3 regions of the Cellulomonas sp. NPDC089187 genome follow, and region 3 is predicted to be linked to each of the others. Evidence: predicted binding sites of a transcription regulator. Region 3 holds the regulator's gene; each other region holds the start of a gene.
What was found. The regulator HrcA, encoded in region 3, represses chaperone genes, less so after heat shock. The targets are predictions, from matches to a motif close to TTNGCACTCGNNNNNNNCGAGTGCNAA.

Region 1 (5,299 bases), on a different contig from region 3:
GCGGGCAGGTACTGGTGTCCGGCCTGGACCTCGGCGCGCAGAAAGTCACCCATCGCGTGGATCCGGTCCTCGACCGGAGCGAGGGCCTGCGCCCAGTCGGGGGCGATCAGCTCGGACAGCGGGGTGGGTGCGGAGGTGCTCACCCGGCGAGGGTAGCCAGCTCAGGTGCTCAGACAGGGAGGATCGGGTGATCAGCGCGAATGACACCCGTGTGATTCGGGACGTACCATGGCGCGGTTGGACGCGAAGGAGGAGCCACGGATGAGCGCGATGACCGACGAGGTCGAGGGTGCGGGCGACCTGGCTGACCTGTCGACGCGTGACCAGCAGGTGCTGGCCTTCGAGCGGCAGTGGTGGAAGTACGCCGGGGCCAAGGAGCAGGCCATCCGCGAGCTCTTCGACATGTCGGCCACCCGGTACTACCAGGTGCTCAATGCCCTGATCGACAGCCCCGCCGCGCTCGCCCACGACCCGATGCTGGTCAAGCGGCTGCGCCGGATGCGGTCCACCCGGCAGCGGCAGCGCACCGCCCGTCGACTCGGCGACGCCTGAACGGGCGACCTGCACACCTTCTCCACGCCGCTCTCGCCCGCGTCGTCCGTCGTCAGGTGGCTGAGCCGTTAGCCTGTCCGGCGTGACGAAGGGCAACTACCCCTATCCCGAGGACGAGTTCGACGCCGCACCCGGCCCGGACTCGCCGGTCGGCGTGCACCGCGCCCCGCGCAGCTGGTGGTCGCGGTGGTGGCCGTTCGTCGCCGTGATCGTGCTGGTACCGGCCGTCACCGTCGGTGCCGTGCTGTGGACCTCCGCCTGGGACGGGCTGGGCGGCGACGACGACCAGGCCTCGGTGGAGCTCACCGACGACCCGGTGGTCGGTGCGGAGACCGGGGGCACGGAGGAGACCGCCGGCACCGAGGGTGCTGAGGGCACTGAGGGCACCGACGAGCCTCCCGCCGAGGAACCCCCCGCCGAGGAGGAGCCGCCGGCTCCCGCCATCGACTACGCCCAGACGGTGGATGTGCTGAATGCCGCCCGCCGCAACGGGCTCGCCGCGGACGTCAAGGATCAGCTGGAGACCGCCGGCTTCACCTCCGTCACCGCAGGCAACGGGAGCGCCTCCACCGCCGAGGTGACCACGGTGTTCTACGCCTCGCCCGAGCTGCAGCCCACTGCGCAGGCCGTGGCCGACGCCCTGGGAATCACCACGGTCACCGAGTCCGCTGCGGATGCGGGCAGCGGTGTCGTGGTGCTGCTGCGGACCGACTTCCTCGGCTGATCGGCGATTCACCCCTTTCGCCCCATGCCGGTCGCGGCTACAGTCAGCGCCACGCCGCAGTCGGCCCCTCGGGGTGGCCTGTGGCGGTGTCAATCACGCACTCAGCCGCAGGAGCACCGCATGCCGCAGGGCACCGTCAAGTGGTTCAACGCCGAGAAGGGCTACGGGTTCATCACCCCGTCCGACGGCACTCAGGACCTCTTTGTCCATTTCAGCGCCATCCAGACCGATGGCTATCGCAGCCTCGACGAGGGGCAGAACGTGGAGTTCGAGGTCGGTCAGGGCACCAAGGGCCCCCAGGCCGAGCAGGTTCGTCCGCTCTGATCTCGACGGCGGGGTCGGTGTGCGCAGGCATCCGACCCCGCCGCGTCGTGTCTCACCCCTCGAGGGCGTCCACCGCCAGCACGACACACGCGGCGGTCCAGGCCAGGGGTGCCACGGCGGCGGGTGAACCGTCGTCCAGCACCTTCTCCGGCAGCGCCCCAAGGTCGGTGCGGTGCGCGTCCAACCAGTCGAGCCAGGCCGTGGCCTGCTGGTCCTGGCCGTTGCTGGCGGCGGTGTACGCGTACAGCGAGGTCTGCGGCGTCCAGGAGATGCCGTCGCGCCGCCATCCCTCGCCCGGGGCCAGACCGCCCGCCGGGCGTGCCATCCGGTCGGCGGAGTCCTGCCATGCCTTGAGTGCGCCGTCCAGGGCGACGGGTTGGAACGGCGGCAGGGTGAAGGCGCTCGCCGCATCCGCCAGGTCGCCGCCCGCGTAGCGTCCGTAGTCGTCGAACTCGGACTCCACCGCCTCCCGGGACAGATCAGCTGCGGCCTGCGCCGAGGCGCTGCGCTCCGTCTCACCCAACACGGTCCAGAACTCCGCGGCGTTCTCCAACCCGGCGAGCACCGGCGCCACCGTGCCCAGGGTCAGCTGGGTCTCCGGCACCTCCCAGTAATCCGGGGAGGGCTCGGGCAGTCCGTCCCCGATCACCAGGCGCTCCGCGTGGTGGGCGGTGCGCTGTACCAGGGGGCGCAGGTGCTCGGCGGTGGCGACCGGATCGGCGGCGGTCTGCACCACCTCATTCGCCGCCCACAGCACCCAGCCGGTGCCGTCGGTCTGCTCACCACGGTCGTCCGGGGTGTCGCCGGTGCCATCCGGCAGGTAGCGCGCCTCGAAGGAGCCGTCCGCCTCCTGCACCTGCGCCAAGAAGTCCAGGATCGCTACCGCATCCGCGTGGTGTCCGGAGTGAGCCAGGGCCACCGCCACGAAGGACGAGTCCCGGGGCCAGACGTACCGCCAGTACGGCGACCAGGCCGCCACCGCCGCGCCGTCGTCGCGGACCAGGGTGCGCAGATCGAGCAGGGCGTCGGTCACCATGTCGACATACGGGCCGTCCGCTCCGGGGATCTGGCCGTCGGCCAACCACGCGCGCTGCTCGGCGGCCAGGGTGTCGTCGGCGGTGCTGACCGGGTCGTCCATCACGCGGGTGCCGGCATGCAGCACCGGCTCACCGTCCTCCGGCACCAGGGTGGGAGTGCCATCGGCACCGAGCACCACGGCCTCGGAGTAGAGCCCGATCCGGGCGCTGCGCGGACCGGTGGCACCCCAGGCGATCAAGGTCGCGGCGAGGGCCGACAGGACCAGGACGGAGATGACGCGACGGCTGCGTCGCGTCAGTGCGACTGACATGGGCAGCCACCGTAATCCACCCGGGTGTTCGCGGCGGGCGATCAGGTGGACCGAGCCTTGCACTCGAGGGGGTCGAGTGCTAACCATTGACTTAGCACTCTCCGGTGGAGAGTGACAGAATCATGAACATCTGGCCGACCCGGTGAGGTCCGCCGCTCCACGGGACATGACCGTCGGGTGGCAGATCGTCCGTCGCGGGCACCGAGCGGCCGCCCAGTAGCCATCAGTGGAGGATCGGTAGCCCCATGGCCAAGATCATTGCCTTCAACGAGGAGGCCCGCCGCGGCATCGAGCGGGGTCTGAACGTCCTCGCCGACACCGTCAAGGTCACCCTCGGCCCCAAGGGCCGCAACGTCGTGTTGGACAAGAAGTGGGGCGCCCCCACCATCACCAACGACGGTGTCTCCATCGCCAAGGAGATCGACCTCGAGGACCCGTACGAGAAGATCGGTGCGGAGCTCGTCAAGGAGGTCGCAAAGAAGACCGACGACGTCGCGGGTGACGGCACCACCACCGCCACCGTGCTGGCCCAGGCGCTGGTGCGCGAGGGTCTGCGCAACGTCGCCGCCGGCGCGAACCCGATCGCCCTGAAGAAGGGCATCGAGAAGGCCGTCGACGCCGTGACCGAGCAGCTGCTCGCGCAGGCCAAGGAGATCGAGACCAAGGACCAGATCGCCGCCACCGCCGCGATCTCCGCCGGCGACCCGGCCATCGGCGAGCTCATCGCCGAGGCGTTGGACAAGGTCGGCAAGGAGGGCGTCATCACGGTCGAGGAGTCCAACGCTCTCGGCCTGGAGCTCGAGCTGACCGAGGGTATGCGCTTCGACAAGGGCTTCCTGTCGGCGTACTTCGTCACCGACCCGGAGCGCCAGGAGGCCGTCCTGGAGGACGCGTACGTCCTGCTGGTCGAGTCCAAGGTCTCCAACGTCAAGGACCTGCTGCCGCTGCTGGAGAAGGTCATCCAGACCGGTAAGCCGCTGCTGATCGTGGCCGAGGACGTCGAGTCCGAGGCGCTGGCGACCCTGGTCGTCAACCGCATCCGCGGCATCTTCAAGTCCGTCGCCGTCAAGGCCCCGGGCTTCGGCGACCGCCGCAAGGCGATGCTCCAGGACATGGCGATCCTCACCGGTGGCCAGGTCGTCTCCGAGACCGTCGGTCTCAAGCTCGACCAGGTCGGCCTCGAGGTGCTGGGCACCGCCCGCAAGATCGTCGTGACCAAGGACGAGACCACCATCGTCGAGGGTGGCGGCGCTGCCGAGCAGATCGCCGGTCGGGTCAACCAGATCCGTGCCGAGATCGACAACTCCGACTCGGACTACGACCGCGAGAAGCTGCAGGAGCGCCTGGCCAAGCTGGCCGGTGGCGTGGCGGTCATCAAGGCCGGTGCCGCGACCGAGGTCGAGCTCAAGGAGCGCAAGCACCGCATTGAGGACGCTGTCCGCAACGCGAAGGCTGCCGTGGAGGAGGGCATCGTCGCCGGTGGTGGCGTGGCGCTGATCCAGGCCGGCAAGACCGCCTTCGAGACCCTGTCGCTGACCGGCGACGAGGCCACCGGTGCGAACATCGTCAAGGTCGCCATCGACGCTCCGCTCAAGCAGATCGCCGTGAACGCCGGTCTCGAGGGTGGCGTGGTCGCCGAGCGCGTCCGCAACCTGCCCGCGGGTCAGGGCCTCAACGCCGCCACCGGTGAGTACGAGGACCTGCTGGCCGCCGGTGTGAACGACCCGGTGAAGGTGACCCGTTCCGCTCTGCAGAACGCGTCCTCCATCGCCGCGCTGTTCCTCACCACCGAGGCCGTCGTCGCCGACAAGCCGGAGAAGGCCGCTCCGGCTGCCCCGGCCGACGGTGGCATGGGCGGCATGGACTTCTGAGTCCCGCCGCACGGCTGCACTGACAAGGGCCGGTCACCCCGCGAGGGGTGGCCGGCCCTTGGCGTGTGCGGTGGTGGTCAGCCGCGGGCGACCGGGGACTCGCGGGCGTCGATCTCAGCCAGCACCTTCTCCAGCTTGTGCAGCTCCGCGCCGAGGTTCTGCCGGGCGGGCTCCTCCCACGCGGCACCCAGCGGGCTGACGAACAGGCTCGGCCGGTTCAGCAGCTTGCGCACGATCCGGACCCGGGCACGCAGGTAGTCGTCCATCGGGATGTCCGCGTACTCCTCGCGCACATCGTGCAGGTAGGCCTTGTAGCGCTGCGGTTCGGCGGCCAGCATCGCCAGGTCGGCGTCGCACAGCACCGCGCAGTCGAAGTCACTGGGGTCGGCCTGGTGCCGGACCAGGGCGATCACCATCTGGTGCACCCGGTCGACGGCGGGGGCGGGCAGGCCCAGTGCGGTGAGCTGTTCCCGGGCCAGC
Region 2 (5,299 bases), on a different contig from region 3:
GAGCGTGTCCAGGGTGCCGAAGCCGTAGGCCATCCCGGTGTAGAGCAGGAAGGCCAGGACGATCCCGCCCCACACCGCGCCGGTGGCCCAGCGCGGGATCGGACGGTCGTACTCGGCGAGGTAGCCCCGGGCGAGGGCGGTGGGGCTGCCGAGATCGTCGAGCGCGCGCGCCCACCCGACCTCGGCCGCAGTGGCCTTGAGTTCGCGGCGCAGCTCCCGGGTCAGTCGCCGCGACTGCGGATGGTCTTGCACGGCCCAGGAGAAGCGGGTGACGACCAGATCGCGGCGGAGGTGGTCACGCAGGGTAGTCATCAGGACTCCTTCGAGGTGCGGGCGGTGGCCAGCAGGGTGCGCACGGTCCGGTCCAGGGCGGACCAGGATTCGGCGGAGGCCCACAGGTCATCGGTGCCGTCGTCGGTGGGGCGGTAGTACTTGCGCGCAGGGCCGCTGGCGGAGGGCACCAGACGTGACTGGATCAGACCCTCGCGTTCCAACCGGTTGAGCACGGGGTACACGGTTCCGGTCGTCAGCTCGGTGAGGCCTGCGTCACGCAGCCGGTCCACCAATTGGTAGCCGTAGGACTCCTGCTCGGTGAGGGCGGCCAGCACCACCATGGGCAGCACGCCCTTGAGGAGTTGGCTGTCGCGGGAAGCGGGCATGCCGATGAGGGTAATGCCTGCTATTAGGTATTGCCAACTAGTGACCTACAGCGGCCGCCCGGCTCGCATCTCGGCCACCAGCGAGGCCACCACAGCGTCCAGCTCGCCCCCGTGCCGCCGGGCCACCGCGCGCTGGCGCTGGTAGGACGCGCCCTTGCGCAGGATCACCCGCACGGAGTCCAGCTCCTGAGCGCAGCCGAGGCGCTCGGCCACCGGGGCCAGCTCGGTCAGCAAGCGGGCGACGGCATCCGTGACCAGCTCCTCATCACCGGCGGCGTTGGTGATGATGATCGCGTCCATGCCGTATCGGGCCGAGCGCCACTTGTTCTCCTGCGCGAACCACGGCGGGATGGTCGGCAGGGGGTGGCCGCCATCCAGCAGGGTGGAGAAGTGCTCGACCAGGCAGTGCGTCAGTGCGGCCAGCGCGGTGACCTCCATCAGGGTGGGGGAGCCGTCGCAGATCCGAGCCTCGATGGTGCCGAAGCGTGGCGAGGGGCGGACGTCCCAGCGCACCTCGTCGAAGGCGTCGATCACCCCGGTGTGCAGCATGTCCCCGACATAGGCCTCCAGCTCGGACCACTGCTCGAACTGGAACGGCAGCCCCGCGGTGGGGAGCTGCTGGAACATCAGCGCCCGGTTGGAGGCATAGCCGGTGTCCTTGCCGCCCCAGAACGGACTGGACGCGGACAGGCTCTGCAGATGGGCGAAGGTGGTCAGCAATGCCCGGGAGATCGGCAGCACCTTGGCGCGGTCCTCGACGCCGACATGGACGTGCACGCCGTAGATCAGCATCTGCCGACCCCACCACTGGGTGCGGTCGATCAGGGTGGCGTAGCGCTGCTTGTCGGTGACCTTCTGCTGTGCCCACCGCGCGAAGGGGTGGGTGCCGGCGCTCATCAGCTCCACCCGCAGCGGCTCGGTGAGCTCGCGCACCCGGTCGACCGCGCGGGACAGGTCGGCCCCGGCTTCCCCCACGGTGCGGCACACACCGGAGACGACCTCGACGGTGTTGAGCAGCAACTCCTGCTTGATCGCCGGATCGTCATCGCCGACGGCGTCCAGCACGGTGCGTGCGACCTGGCGCAGATCGCCGGAGTCAGCGTCCACCAGGGCAAGCTCCCACTCGATCCCGACCGTCGAGCGGGCCGAACGGGCAAAGTCCAACCGGGCCGGGGTGGCCATCAGCCGACCGGCTCGACCACCAGCACCTGCTGCTGCCCGGCGACGCGGGTCAGCACCAGGGTGGCCTCCGCGTCACCGCGCAGGTCGAGCTGGCGGCGCAGCTGCTCCGGGACCACTGCGGTGCCCCGCTTCTTGATCGTGACGACGCCGACACCGCGTTCGCGCAGGTAGGCCTTGAGGCGCTTGAGCCCGAAGGGCATCCGGTCGAGCACCCGGTACGGGGTGGCGAAAGGTGTGGGGTGCAAGGGGTCGGCGGTCACATAGGCGATGGTGGGGTCCAGCAGCCGACCGCGCACCTCGGCGGCGACCTCCGCCACCAGGCCGGCCCGGATCACCGCGCCATCCGGCTCGTACAGGTAGTCGCCCACCGCGCCGGCCTCGGCCCGCGCACCGGTGTCGCGCAGCTGCACCGCATCGCCATCGGCGGTCAGCAGCAGCGCGGAGCGCCCGGGGCCGTTCGCGGCGAGCGGTCCGAACCACAGGCCGAGCTCCACGACGTCCCCGGCCACGGACACCCACTGCGCCTCGGCCTCGGGGGGCAGTGCCGCATGGGGGACACCGGGGCCGAGCTTCATGCCCAGCGCCGGGACCCGCGCACGCAGCGCGAGCACGTCGTCCAGCGGCGGGCTGTAGGCGGCCGGATCGTGCCGGCGTGCGCCGGAGCCGCTGCGCCGGGCCGGATCGGCGTAGATCCCGTCGATGCCCTCGGCGGCGAAGTCCACGCGCAGACCGTCGCCGTGCCGGACCTCGGCCTCCGGGAAGTGCCGCAGATTCACCGTCGCCAGGGCCGCTGTGGTCTCGTCGGCGTCCACCGCCAGGACGGGCAGCCCCACCCCGGCCAGGGTGATCGCATCCGCGCCGAGCCCGCAGGTGATGTCGGCGACCTTCCGCACACCCGCTGCCCGGTACCGGCGGGCGTGCCGGGCTGCGACGACCAGGCGAGTGGCCTGCTCCAACCCGGCGGGGGTGAACAGCATCCCGTCGGCGAACTCGCCGAGTTTGTCGTGCGCCTTGGCGCGCAGTCGGGACTGGGTGAGCGCCGCGGCGACCAGATCCGCATCGAACCCGTCCTTGCGCAACCGCTCGGACAGGGCCATCGCGCGGTCCGGGTCATAGGGCGGGAGCGCGGACAGCAGTGCCCACCCCTCGGGGCTGAGCAGCTGGGCGAGGCCGGCAGAGTCCATCCGGCGATCCTCGCACGCGGCGGACTCTGGCACTCGCCTTGACCGAGTGCTAACCGGTTCCTACAGTGACCGTGGGCACTTTCCCGGTGGGGGAGTGCCGAGCCCGTACGACTGCCGGCACCCGCGACGACGGCCGGTCGTTCGGTTTTCTTGTACAGGCAACTCACAAGCGAGAAGGGGAGGTCCGCCGTGTCGGTCTCCATCAAGCCGCTCGAGGACCGGATCGTCGTCAAGACGCTCGAGGCGGAGCAGACCACCGCCTCCGGTCTGGTCATTCCGGACAGCGCCAAGGAGAAGCCCCAGGAGGGCGAGGTCCTGGCGATCGGTCCGGGTCGGATCGACGACAAGGGCAACCGCGTGCCCGTCGACGTCGCTGTCGGTGACAAGGTCATCTACAGCAAGTACGGCGGCACCGAGGTGAAGTACGACGGTGAGGAGTACCTGATCCTCTCCGCCCGCGACATCCTGGCGGTCGTCACCAAGTGACGTCCCGCTGAAAGGCCCCCTCCGGTTCACCGGAGGGGGCCTTTGTCATGCGGCGGCCCGGACACGCAACGAGGGCCCGGACGGTCTCGCACCGTCCGGGCCCTCGTCGGGTGACGACGGCGGACCGTCGCGGTATCGCACCGCGGACCGTCGCCGTCGAGTTCTGGGGGGTTACACCGCGGCGCTGCGCCCGGCACGCTCGGCCAGGACGGCGGTGCGCTCGTCCTCGCTCAGACCGCCCCACACGCCGTAGGGCTCACGGACGGCCAGCGACTGCTCGCGGCACTCGTTCAGCACCGGGCAGGTGGCGCAGATGGCCTTGGCGGCCTCGGCCCGGCGGCGGCGGGCGGCACCGCGCTCGCCCTCGGGGTGGAAGAACAGGTTCTCGTCGGCGTCGCGGCAGGCGCCCTGGTACTGCCACTCCCAGAGTTCCATCACGGGTCCCGGAAGACGGGAGATCTCAGCCATAGGTCGCTCCTGAGCGGTGGTGGTTCGGGGTTCACCCACGAACGGTTCGGCACCGATTCAGGACCTGTCCGGTTCGCGGTGTTACGGACAGTACAACCGATTCGAAAGTCGTTCAACCCTCGTCTCCAGAGGGAGAGGTGCTGGTCAGCTGGCGCGGTTCGTGAAACGGTTCGGTGGTCTCGGTTGGAAACCGCGCCAGTGCGCGGGCAGAATCACTGCGACGTAGCGCAACCCCTGGCGCGAACAAGGACTGAACCTGATGCAGAACGGCGACGAGCCGGATGCCCTCCCGGAGGGCGCAACCCTGACCCCCGCAGCGGTGGCCCGACGATTGGGCATCGCCGCCGCGACCCTGCGCACCTGGGACCGTCGCTACGGGCTCGGCCCCTCCGAGCACACCGCCGGCGCGCACCGGCGGTACACCGCCGCTGATGTGGCCCGACTGTCGGCGATGCGAGCCCTCACTCTGGACGGGGTCGCCCCCGCCGAGGCCGCCCGCCTGGCCCGTGACGGCGCGACCGCCGGTCGTCACCTGATGGTGGTGCCAGACCCGGTGCCCTCGGTTGAGGATGCGTCGATCCGCGCAGCGGAGCCGGTGGTGGCCACCCCGACCGCCGTGATCGACGCTGCCCTGCGCGGCGATTCGACGGCAGTTCGCGCGCTGCTCCAACCCGGCGAGGACCTGTCCCGGTGGTGGTCGGAGCTGATCACCCCCGCCCGTGCCGGGATCGCCGCCCGCACGCTGCTGGCCCGACCAGGTGACGAGCCGGACGAGCTGGTGGTGGCCGCGACCCTGGCAGCGCTGCGCGACCGGTTCAGTCGGGTGCCACGGCATCCGTCCCGCCGGCGGGTGGTGTTGCTGTTCACTCCGCCCGACGAGCCCCGCCCGCTCGAACTGCACGTGCTGGCCGCCGCCCTGGCCGATCACAGCCTGGACGCGCGCGTGGTCACCGGTCCGGCGGGCCAGACCCGGCTCGGGGAGATCGTCACCATGACCAGCCCGTCAGCAGCGGTGCTGATGTCCGAACGTGACGACCCGGATCTGTCCGTGGTGGCCGGGCTGGCTGAGCAGCATCCGGACCTGAACCAGTTTGTGATGGTGCCCGACGCGGCGGTCGCCAGCGTTCCCCTGCACCACGGTGTGCAGCGCGTGCGGTCCTTCGCCGGGGTATTGCACGAGGTCGTGGCGGTCGCGGAGGGAGCATCCGGCCTCGCTCGATGAGCGGACGCGGCCCCCTGCCGCTAACGTCCGGTCGAATCTGGCCGATACAGAAACCATCGACCGGACAGTCCGGTTGGCGGAAGGCGGAGGTCGATGGC
Region 3 (5,299 bases):
ATCGTCGCCCTCACGCAGGAAGGTCTCGTGCCGATGCTCGCGCACCTCCAGGTAGATGTCCCCGGCAGGGCCACCCGCCGGACCGACCTCGCCCTGAGCGGTGAGCTTGATCCGGGTGCCGGTGTCCACACCCGCGGGCACGTCGACCTCCAGCGTCCGGCGCGAGCGGACCCGGCCCTCGCCCGCGCACTCGGTGCAGGGCTCGGGGATGACGGTGCCGAAGCCGTGGCAAGCCGCACAGGGCTGAGTGGTCATCACCTGGCCGAGGAACGACCGGGCGACCCGCTGCACCGTGCCCTGCCCGCCGCAGACCTCGCAGGTGCGCGGCGAGGTGCCCGGTCGGCAGCAGGAACCGGAGCAGGTCGGGCAGACCACCGCGGTGTCGATGGGAACCTGACGATGCGTGCCGAAGGTCGCCTCGGACAGGTCGATGTCCAGTCGGATCAGCGCGTCCTGGCCGCGACGGGCGCGCGGGATCGGGCCACGCTGGCCACCCCCGGCCGCCGCCCCGAAGAACGTCTCGAAGATGTCCTGGAACCCGAAGCCGCCACCCTGACCGCCGCCACCGCCGGGCGCGGTCGGGTCCTGGCCCAGGTCGTACATCTGGCGCTTCTCCGGGTTGGAGAGCACCTCATAGGCACGCTGCACGTCCTTGAACCGCTCCTCGGAGGCCGCATCCGCACCGGCCACATCCGGGTGCAGCTCGCGGGCGAGTCGGCGGTAGGCCTTCTTGATCTGCTCCGGGGCGGCGTCACGCGGGACGCCGAGAACCTCGTAGTAGTCGTTCACAGAGTGGATTCCTCGGGGTTGACGGTGCTCAGTTGGCCAGGATGCGCGACAGGTACCGGGCGACCGCCCGCACCGACGCGATGGTGCCCGGATAGTCCATCCGGAGGGGGCCGAGGGAGGCGATCCGGGCCACCGCGGGGCCACCGGTGTCGGTGTCCGCGCCGTAGCCGGAGCTCACCAGGCTGGCGTCCACCAGTCCCTCGTGCCGGGTCTCACGCCCGATCCGCACCGACACGCCCTCGTCCTCCGCGGCGTCGGTCAGCAGGCGGAGCAGCACGACCTGCTCCTCCAGGGCCTCCAACACCGGGCTCAGCGAACGGGCCACATCGGTATTGCCCCGGACCAGGTTAGCGGTGCCGGCCACGACGACCCGCTCCTCGCTCTCCCCGGCCAGGGTGTCCTCGATGACACCGATCACCGCGCGCAGCAGCGCCGAGGACTCCGGCTCCACCTCATCGGCGACCCCGGCCAGCGCCGCGTCCAGATCCGCCAGCCGACGACCGGTGGCGGCGACGTTCAGCAGCATCCGCAGCCGGGCCACCGTCGCCAGGTCCAACGGGTCGGCCAGCTCCAACGTGCGCTGCTCCACCCGGCCGTGCTCGGTGATGATCACCACCAGCAGGTGCCGTTCGGAGACCGGGACCAGCTCGACGTGCCGCAGCGCCGTGCGGCGCAGCGACGGGTACTGCACCACAGCGACCTGGTGGGTCAGCTGCGCGAGCAGCCGCACCGCCCGGTCCACCACGTCGTCCAGGTCGACCGCGTCCTGCATGAAGGTCTCGATGGCCCGGCGTTCCGGGGTGGACAGCGGCTTGATCGTGGCCAGTCGGTCAACGAACAGCCGGTAGCCCTTGTCGGTGGGCACCCGCCCGGCGGAAGTGTGCGGCTGGACGATCAGCCCGGCTTCCTCCAGCGCCGCCATGTCATTGCGGATCGTCGCCGGGGAGACCCCGAGGGCGTGCCGTTCGACCAGCGCACGCGAGCCGACCGGTTCCTTGGTGGAGACGTAGTCCTCGACGATGGCGCGCAGCACGTCGAGCCTGCGGTCCTCGGCCACGGTTCCCCACCTCCCTGATCCGTCGGGTAGCACTCTCGGACACCGAGTGCCAATCCTACGCCTCGGTGTCCACGCCCTCCCGGTCCCGTCGACGGCCCACCAGATCGAGCACACCGACCACCAGGGCCACCGCGACCAACCCCACCGTCACCAACAGCGCACGGCTGGCCGACTCGCCACCGGGCAGCCCGGCCGACAGCCCGGAGTAGAAGGTCGACAGCACCACCGCGACACCCAGCGCCGAGCCGATCCGCTGTCCGACCTGCAACATCGACCCAGCGACCCCAGCCCGTTCCACCGGCACATTCGCCAACGTCAGGGTCTGATTCGGGGAGATCACCAGACCGGAGCCGACCCCGGCCACCAACTGCGTCGCCGCCACCGCCCAAGCCACCGCGGGCGGATCGACCCACCGGATCACCAGGTCGGTCCCGGCCAGGCCGAGCAGCACCAACACCAGGCCGATCACCACCAGCGACCGACCGTGCTGCGCCACCAAGGTGCCCGAGCGCTGTGCCGCCACCGCCGACCCGATCGCAAACGGCATCCCCACCAGACCGGCCTGCAACGGGGTGTACCCGGAGACCTGTTGCAAGAAGATCGTCACCACCAGGAACACCGAGGTGAACCCGGCAAAGTACGCCATCCCCAACAATGCGCCGTTGCGGAACGCCGGGTCACCGATCACCCGCGGGTCGAGCACCGCAGCCCCGGTCCGACGCTGGTACCGCCGCTCCCAGAGCACAGTGCCGACCGCGAAAGTCAGACCGACCGCCAGCCACCACCACCGGGTCGGGTCGTCCCCGCTGCCCGTGGTCGTGACGAAGGGCAGCATCACCGCGGTCGAGGCGACGGCGATCAGCGCCAGACCGGGGATGTCCAGCCGCGGTCGGCCATGGGCAGTCAGGGCCGCACCGGGGCGGGCGGGCGTCTTCGGCAACCAGCGCAGGGCCAGCGGCAGCACCACCGCGACCACCGGCACATTGACGAAGAACACCCAGCGCCACCCGTGCTCCGCCCCGAAAGCCTGGATGATCAATCCACCCAGCAGCGGGCCGATGGCGGTGGACACCCCGATGGTCGCCCCGAAGTACCCGAAGGCCCGACCACGCTCGTAGCCGGAGAACAGCTGCTGGATCGTGCCAACCACCTGCGGGTTGAGCATGCCCGCGCTGGCACCCTGCAACAGCCGCAACACCGCCAGGGCCTCGTCCGAGGGCGCGAATCCCGCACCCAGGCTGGTCAACGCGAACCCGACCAGCCCGATCAGGAACAGCGTGCGGCGTCCCCGGGCATCCCCGATCCGCCCGGCAGGGACCAACACCAGCCCGAAGGCGAGGGTGTACCCCGCCACGATCAATTGGAGCTGGCTGGCCGAGGCCTGCAACGAGTCCTCGATGGACGGCAGCGCCACGTTGACGATGGAGACGTCCAGCATGGTGATGAACCCGATCGCCAGACACACACCGAGGGCGCGCCAGCGGTTCGGGTCCGGGGCAGGGGCGGCAGGGGATGTCACCGACGTGTCTTACCACGGTGGACCGACGTGCACACCTACGCTGCCCGACGTGATCGACCGTTACGGCTCCGACGTCCTGTCCTCCGGCACCCCCTCCGCACATCGGCGACCCACCTCGCGGCCCGTGCCCGCCGAGCGTGGCCTGGTGGTGGAGGAGGTCACCACCGGCTGGGTCGGGGCGATCACCCGGGTGGAGAAGTCCGGTGGTGAACACGTGGTCGTCCTGGAGGACAGGCGGGGTCGCACCCGCACCTTCCGGCTCGGTCCGGGGTTCTGGATCGACGGCAAACCGGTCGAGCTGGTGCCACACCGCCCCGACGCTCCCACCGGCCCGAAGCGCACCGCCTCCGGCTCCTTGGCCGCCCCCGACCAGCGCGCCCGGGTCGCACGGGGTTCGCGGATCTGGGTCGAGGGCAAACACGACGCCGAGTTGGTGGAGAAGGTCTGGGGCGACGATCTGCGCGCCGAGGGCGTCGTGGTCGAGTTGCTCCAGGGCGTCGACAACCTGGAGGACGCCCTGCGGGACTTCTCCCCCACCGCCGACCGCAAGGTGGGCGTCCTGGTCGATCACCTGGTGCCTGGGTCCAAGGAGCAGCGGATCACCGACGCCGCGCTGCGCACCGTGCGGCCCGGCACGGTCATGGTGCTCGGCCACCCTTACGTCGACGTGTGGCAGGCGGTGCGCCCGCAGCGGATTGGTTTGGACCGCTGGCCGGTGATCGAGCGCGGCACCGAGTGGAAGCGCGGCATTCTGCGCGAGCTGGGCTGGCCCGCCGACGAGCAGGCGGATGTCGCCCGGGCCTGGCAGCGCATTCTGCGCAGTGTGCGGACCTACGCGGACCTGGAGCCCTCGCTGCTCGGCCGGGTGGAGGAGCTGATCGACTTCGTCACCGCCTGACACGACGCAGCGCCGCCATCCGCAGGGGATGACGGCGCTGCGCACTGTGCGGGGCCGATCAGGCGGCGACGGCCTCACCGTGCAGTCGGCGGAAGACGAAGCCGGAGATCAGCATCGCCAGCGGCGTGGTGACCAACGCACCGATGCCGCACAGCGCGCCACCGATGGAACCGGCGACCAGCACCACCAGGTACAGCAGCGCGGCAGTGCCGAAGTTGCGGGCGGCCAGCTGGAAGCTCGCCTTGATCGCGTCGATGGCGCCCAGGCCCTTGTCGATCACGTAGAACAGCGTGAACTGCGCGAAGAACCCGAACACGATCGCGCCGACGTAGAACAGCAGGGACCCGATCGAGGTGCCGATGCCGACCAGGAGCGCCGCGAGCAGCACGGTGCCGAAGCGCTCGATCCGGAAGAAGCTGGCGAAGGTGGTGCGTCCGGTCTGCATGATCTCGGTGGTGACCCGGACGACCGCCGCCTGCACGAACACCGAGAACAGCAGCACCAGGGCGATGAAGAACAGCCACCCGGTCAGGGCGGCACCCGCCGCACCCGGTCGGAGGTTCCCGTACTGGTCGGTGGCCGCCACGGTGCCGCCGATGATCAGCCCGAAGAGGATCAGCGAGAGCACGACCAGCGCCGCACCGTAGACAGCCAGTCCGCCGATCAAGGGACCGGCGTTCCGGGTGAACTTGTTCCAGGCCCAGGAGAAACCGTCGCCGATGGCCGATCCTGCGGACACCGGAGCCTGGTAGCCACCGGTGGCGTAGGGCTGCTGAGCGTCGTAGGGCTGACCCGTCGGCTGGCCATAAGGCTGCCCGGTCGGCTGGCCGTAGGGCTGACCCGTCGGCTGGCCGTAGGGCTGACCCGTCGGCTGGCCGTACGGCTGCTGGGCGGGGGGCTGCTGACCGTAGGGCTCCGCCGGAGGCTGCTGGCCGTAGGGCTGAGCGGGAGGCTGCTGGCCATAAGGCTGGGCAGGAGGCTCCTGGCCATAGGGCTGACCCGCGGGCTCCTGGCCGTACGGCTGGGCGGGCGGCTC

Region 1: the regulator HrcA is predicted to act here: its motif matches at 3,005-3,031, upstream of groL (chaperonin GroEL).
Region 2: the regulator HrcA is predicted to act here: its motif matches at 3,052-3,078, upstream of groES (co-chaperone GroES).

Annotation. Positions count from the first base shown of each region.
Region 1 covers NZ_JBFBHI010000004.1:25,812-31,110, reverse strand. Annotated here, with positions in the region: gene AB0N78_RS11345 (uracil-DNA glycosylase) at 1-143, opposite strand, end outside; gene AB0N78_RS11340 (DUF3263 domain-containing protein) at 271-552, shown strand; gene AB0N78_RS11335 (LytR C-terminal domain-containing protein) at 635-1,276, shown strand; gene AB0N78_RS11330 (cold-shock protein) at 1,397-1,600, shown strand; gene AB0N78_RS11325 (glycoside hydrolase family 15) at 1,653-2,948, opposite strand; gene groL (chaperonin GroEL) at 3,194-4,819, shown strand; gene AB0N78_RS11315 (hypothetical protein) at 4,897-5,299, opposite strand, start outside.
Region 2 covers NZ_JBFBHI010000002.1:110,023-115,321, forward strand. Annotated here, with positions in the region: gene AB0N78_RS04820 (hypothetical protein) at 1-312, opposite strand, end outside; gene AB0N78_RS04825 (PadR family transcriptional regulator) at 312-659, opposite strand; gene AB0N78_RS04830 (glutamate--cysteine ligase) at 705-1,841, opposite strand; gene AB0N78_RS04835 (SAM-dependent methyltransferase) at 1,841-3,025, opposite strand; gene groES (co-chaperone GroES) at 3,215-3,511, shown strand; gene AB0N78_RS04845 (WhiB family transcriptional regulator) at 3,683-3,979, opposite strand; gene AB0N78_RS04850 (MerR family transcriptional regulator) at 4,239-5,201, shown strand.
Region 3 covers NZ_JBFBHI010000001.1:735,756-741,054, forward strand. Annotated here, with positions in the region: gene dnaJ (molecular chaperone DnaJ) at 1-789, opposite strand, end outside; gene hrcA (heat-inducible transcriptional repressor HrcA) at 818-1,846, opposite strand; gene AB0N78_RS03490 (MFS transporter) at 1,902-3,365, opposite strand; gene AB0N78_RS03495 (DUF3097 domain-containing protein) at 3,415-4,263, shown strand; gene AB0N78_RS03500 (hypothetical protein) at 4,322-5,299, opposite strand, start outside.